2 regions of the Clostridium algidicarnis genome follow, and region 2 is predicted to be linked to the other one. Evidence: predicted binding sites of a transcription regulator. Region 2 holds the regulator's gene; the other holds the start of a gene.

Region 1 (3,225 bases), 1.0 Mb from region 2:
CCTTGCTATCTACATTTCTAGCAGCTCTTCCTATGGTTTGAATTAAAGAGGTCTCGGATCTTAAAAATCCTTCCTTATCTGCATCTAATATTCCAACTAAAGCTACTTCTGGAATGTCTAGTCCTTCCCTTAAAAGGTTAATACCAACTAGTACATCAAAGGTGCCTACTCTTAAATCCCTTATTATCCTCATACGCTCTATAGTTTCTATACCTGAGTGAAGATATGTGGTCTTTACATTAAGCTCTTTTAAATATTTTGTAAGATCCTCGGACATTCTCTTTGTAAGCGTTGTAACTAATACCCTATACCCTTTTTTTATAGTCTTTTGAATTTCTTCATATAAGTCATCTATTTGTCCTTTAACTGGTCTTATAGTTATTTCTGGATCTAAAAGCCCTGTAGGCCTTATTATCTGTTCTGCTATAACCTTTGAATGTTCCAGTTCATAAACAGCTGGTGTGGCACTTACAAATAATACTTGATTTAATTTATTTTCAAATTCTGGGAACTGAAGAGGTCTATTATCAAAGGCCGAAGGTAGTCTAAAGCCATAATCCACTAAGGAATTCTTCCTTGATCTATCTCCGCCGTACATAGCCCTTACCTGTGGTAGCGTTACATGACTTTCATCTATAAAAAACAAAAAGTCATCTGGGAAATAATCAATTAAGGTCTGTGGTGGAGTTCCTGCTGCTCTTCCATCTAATATCCTAGAATAATTTTCGATTCCGCTACAATATCCCATCTCTTTTATCATTTCTAAATCAAAATTAGTTCTTTGTCTTATCCTTTGAGCTTCTAATAACTTATCTTCCGATATAAGTTCCTTTAATCTTTTTTCTAATTCTTCTTCTATCTTTTCTATGGCTATATCTATTTTATCTTTAGATGTAGCAAAGTGAGAGGCTGGGAATATAGACACATGATTTCTTTCCCCTATTATGTGACCTGTTAATATATCAAATTCTTTTATCTTATCTATTTCATCTCCAAAAAATTCTATTCTTATTCCTTTACTTTCTGAAGAGGCTGGAACTATATCTAAAACATCTCCTCTTACTCTAAATGTACCCCTAGAAAAATCTATTTCATTTCTTTCATATTGAATCTCTACTAATTTTTTAATTACTTCATCTCTGTCCTTTATCATACCTGGTCTTAAGGATATAGTAAGCTTTTTATACTCATCAGGGTTACCTAGTCCATAAATACAAGAAACTGAAGCTACAATTATAACATCTCTTCTTTCAAATAAAGCTGATGTGGCCGAGTGTCTTAGTTTATCTATTTCATCATTTATTGATGCATCTTTTTCTATGAAGGTATCTGTTTGCGCCATGTAGGCTTCTGGTTGGTAATAATCGTAATAAGACACAAAATACTCTACAGCACTAGTTGGGAAAAACTCCCTAAATTCTGAGCATAACTGTGCTGCTAAGGTTTTATTATGAGCTAAAATTAATGTAGGTCTTTGAACTCTTTCTATTATATTAGCCATAGTAAAGGTCTTTCCTGAACCTGTAACCCCAAGAAGAGTTTGAAATTTATTTCCGTCTTCAATAGACTTAACTATCTCATTTATTGCTTGAGGCTGATCTCCAGTAGGTTTAAATTTCGAGGATATTTTAAACTCTCCCATTTAATCATCTCCATTCTGATTTTGAACGTCTGTTCGTTGCATATATCTCTATATTATACTTAATATTATAACCTGTCAATAACCATAATTCCCTAAAAACCTTTCTTTATGAATTAAAAAATGGCTATGTTCTAAACCTTGATGATTAAACTTAATTTAACCCCATCAAAAATAAAACATAACCACTGTCTAGTTCATAGCAATACTAAGTCTAATCACCATTTTCGTCTTTATCTTCATGTTTCTTTATATCTTCTAGTATATCCTTAAATCCTTTATCCTTACGTTTTTCTTCATCTTTATCTTCATCATCTTTATCTTCATTTTTTGTATGTTCTGATTGGTCTTCAGATATAACTGCTCTTGGCACTATGACTAACCCTATTTTGTTTCTTTTACCCTTATTTAATACTAACTGTTTTATATTTCCTTTAGAATCTTTTAGTTTAAATTTAACCTCTTCAATACCTTCATTTAAAGTTTTATAAAAATATGATTCATTTTCAATTTTACTATTATTTATTTCTAAAAGCTTGTCTCCACTTCTTATGCCTGCATTATATGCAATGGACTGAGGTGCTACATCTAATACCATAAGTCCTTCTTCATCACTAATAAACTTTGCTACAGCCCTTGATTCTATAATCTTTTGAGTATTTAACATAATCTCATGTGCTAAAGGAGCAAATAATATAACAAAAAGTTGTAATGATAGACTTATTCTTGCTAATTGAGCTACAAGAGTAAGTGTAATACCATATATTAATATTCCTATACCTGACATGGCAGACTTTTCTCCCTTAGACCTAGTAAATGTAATGGAGTTATAACCAAGCACTCCATAAAAAGGCATAATGGAAACTACAGCCATAGTTAATATACTTAAGGTTAAAGGATTCCTCATAATTGGCCACCAACTAGGTGTAATAATGTTTTGACCAATAGTTCCTGTTTCATTACTTAAAATCATTAATATGGCAATAGGCATAGCCCAATACCGCTTAAGTGCAAATCCTCCAAGTATCTTTCCGTCTCTATTAGTAAATATAGGTATAGCCCCTCTATGTCCATCTACTGCAACTAGTAATCCTTCTACTATATGAAGTACACCAACTAAGGTCATAAGTGCTGCAATATCTATATAAAAGGGTCTATTTATAATTTCTATAGTAGGGTACATAGTTAAAAGTGGGTCCTTAATTAAATTTAATATTATACTTAAAAGACCAAGCAAAGCCCCGGAATAAGAAAAGCATATAAATCTAGGACTGAAAAATAATAATAATAAAGAAAATACGAACATTAGGTGTATTCCTGAATTTTCTCCAAACATTACTCCTAAATAAGATAAAATAAGGCTGGACATTACTCCACCTATTATTCCTAAAACCAGCTGCGACATAGTAAGTTCTAGGGGAGAGTTTACCTGTTCCCCTAGAATCATCTTTTGCATTAGCACGGTTCTTTTATTTTTACCATAAAATATAAACGCAAGCATTATAAGCGTAATTGCAAATTGTGGGCTGACCATAGCAAAGGCTACAGCCTTTAATGTATATCCTGCAATACCCATCAAAAAATTT
Region 2 (3,225 bases):
GACATACCGCAGCAACTTTAATGTACAAGCATGGTAATGTAGATATAAGAAGTCTTCAAGATATATTAGGCCATGAAAATATATCTACTACCCAAATATATACTCACGTAGATGACGAAAGATTGAGGGAAGCAGTAAAATCTAATCCTTTAAATCAAGACGAAACTATATGATTTTAAAGAAAAATATAGAACTCCTATGACCATTTATACCTATAATATTATTTTAAAATCTAAAATAAAATTACAGAGGCAATTGAATTTCAATTTACCTCTGTAAAATTTAATTTTTAACTAGTATATAATTTATTTTTTACCTACGTATCCCCTACTCTTTTCCTTTTAATATTATTAATCCTGGATAGGCTTCAGTTGCTAATGAATTAAAATTTGACTCGTTATCTAATATACTTTTTACGTTTTCTAAATCTTCTATAAAATAAACTTTTTTATTGTCCACTTCTTCTATATATGGATCATTTATATTTTCTAAATTAAAGTTTTTATCATCAGATTCATAATTAGGCTTATTCTCATTGGGCGCATATTCTAAGTCCGCTAAGTTCTTTGGAAACTCTTCCCCTTCTAAAACATAGTTCTCTAGATCTTCCATATTTATAGAACGTACATCTGAGATGTTTTCCTCTAAACACTTAAAGCAATTGTCACAAATCTTATTTGGATCTAAGTCACACATATCATCCTCTGTGCTAGAATCATAATTAGATAGTTTGTTTTTATTTTTATCCGTAGTAATCACCTCTATCTTAAATTTACAATATATTAAACTTTAGTATTATATTATAACACAAATATTTTAAAAATCAATTTTAAAAAGATAATGGAAAATAGCATAAGAAAACTTTTTGTAAATATTATCAAATTAAAAGAACGTAGGTTTGAATTAAGTGAGATTATATGGTATAATAATTTTATTAATTAAGATTGTGGGGTGTTTATTAATGACGGAACAAGCAAATTCAAAACAAGAAGAAATATACGCATTTTTAAAGAGCTATACTGAATTAAAAGGTTATCCTCCTTCAGTAAGAGAAATATGTGAGGCAGTGTCATTAAAATCGACTTCTACTGTTCATGGACACTTAAAAAGATTAGAGAAAAAAGGTTTTATAAAAAGAGATCCTACAAAACCAAGAGCTCTAGAAATATTAGAACTATCCATGTCTAAAAAGGAAATGGTTGATATCCCAATCATAGGAAAAGTTACTGCTGGATTACCTATCTTAGCTGTAGAAAATATTGAAGATACATTTTCTATGCCTATGAACTTTGTAAAACATGATAAGGACTTATTTATATTAAAGGTAAGTGGGGATAGCATGATTGATGCAGGAATACATAGTGGCGATTTGGCCATTATTGAAAAAGGTGAAACTGCAACCAATGGTGAAATTATTGTAGCGCTAATAGAAAACGAAGCTACAATAAAAAGATTTTTTAAAGAAGATGGTTTTATAAGACTTCAGCCAGAGAATAAGAGTATGAGCCCAATAATAGTAAAAGACTGTGTTGTTTTAGGAAAACTAGTAGGAATATATAGAAGATATTAGAAAACAATAAAAGCACTAAAGTTATAGTGCTTTTATTGTTTTATTATTTCATTATTTTAGACAGTGCTATTAAAACTCCAAGCTTACCATGATCAAAGGTTAATCCACCTTGAAGATAAGCTATATATGGATCTCTTATAGGTGCATCTGCTGAAAGTTCTATGGAGGATCCTTGAATAAACGCTCCAGCAGCCATGATTACTTGATCTTCATATCCTGGCATTTCCCATGGCTCACATTCCACAAAGGAATCTATAGGTGATCCTTGTTGTATGCCCTTGCAAAAGTTAATTAAAATATCCTTATCATTAAACTTTATAGCTTGTATTATATCACTTCTTTTATCATCAAATTTTGGCATAACCTCAAATCCTGAAAGTTCCATAAGTCTTGAGGCAAATACAGCTGTTTTTACTGCTTCCATAGATATATGTGGAGCCAGAAAAAGGCCTTGAAACAATTGTCTCATCACTCCAAAAGTTGACCCACACTCCCCTCCTATCCCTGGCACAGTTAGTCTAAAGGATGCTTGTTTAACATACTCCTCTTTTCCAACTATATAGCCTCCTGTAGGAGAAATACCTCCACCTATATTTTTTATTAATGAACCGGCCATTAAGTCAGCACCAACATCTGTAGGTTCTTTTGTATCTATAAATTCACCATAGCAATTATCAACAAATACAATTACATCTTTTCTTATGTCCTTTATAAAAGTAATCATTTCTTCTATTTCAGAAATTAAAAATGATTTTCTCCAGCCATAACCTGTAGAACGTTGTATATGTATAAGCTTTATGTTTTTATCAGTTTCAAGCTCTGACTTTATAGCTTTAAAGTTAACCTTACCTTCAATTAAATCTATTTGTTTATAATTTATTCCGTACTCTTTAAGTGAACCGATATTTGTTTCGTTGCTTATTCCAATTATCCCATGAAGAGTATCATAAGGGGTACCACAAATAGATAACATAGTATCATTAGGTCTTAAATTACCGAAAAGTGCTGTACCTATGGCATGTGTACCATTTACAAAGTGCGGTCTTACAAGGGCAGCTTCTGCATTAAATATTCTGCAATAAACTTTTTCAAGTGCGTCTCTTCCTATATCTCCATAACCATAACCTGAAGAATTAGTAAAATGTATATCGCTTATTCTTTCTTTTTGCAGTGCCATCAAAACCTTTGATTGGTTATATTCTCTTATCTCATCATACATCTTAAATTGATCATCTATATCTTTTAAAGTCATTTCATATAGTTCTAAGATTTTATCGCTTATTCCGTAATTAGATTTATATAGTTCTTTTGTAGCGTCAAGCATTATTTAGTCTCCTTCGAATTTTAAATTTATATGTAAATACAATAAATTAATAGGCAACTAAGTTGCCTATTAACCCCTAAAATCAAACAAATTATTTATTGAAGTCTTCAGTGTTATTAAATGAAATTGGTTTTAGCGGGGTTATTGTTGTAATCGCATGTTTATATACTAGCATTTCTTTACCATCTGAATCAAGTATAATAATAAAATTATCAAAGCCTTTAACTATACCTTTTAGCTGAAATCCATTAGTAAGGTACATAACTACGGGTACATTATTTTTTCTTGATTCATTTAAAAATATGTCTTGTAAGTTATTTGTTAATTTATT

Evidence for each region. Region 2 encodes LexA, which represses DNA repair genes until DNA is damaged. Its sites were predicted from a motif close to CNAACANNTGTTNG; they were not measured.
Region 1: uvrB (excinuclease ABC subunit UvrB) is a predicted target of LexA. The motif match lies at 1,665-1,678, and genes of this name have one in related genera.

The regions. Positions count from the first base shown of each region.
Region 1 is NZ_JNLN01000001.1:1,530,748-1,533,972, reverse strand. It holds gene uvrB (excinuclease ABC subunit UvrB) at 1-1,642, opposite strand, end outside; gene BV55_RS0107505 (PDZ domain-containing protein) at 1,854-3,215, opposite strand.
Region 2 is NZ_JNLN01000001.1:2,532,855-2,536,079, forward strand. It holds gene BV55_RS0112045 (tyrosine recombinase XerC) at 1-173, shown strand, start outside; gene BV55_RS0112050 (hypothetical protein) at 328-759, opposite strand; gene lexA (transcriptional repressor LexA) at 962-1,570, shown strand; gene BV55_RS0112060 (methionine gamma-lyase family protein) at 1,614-2,894, opposite strand; gene hfq (RNA chaperone Hfq) at 2,986-3,225, opposite strand, start outside.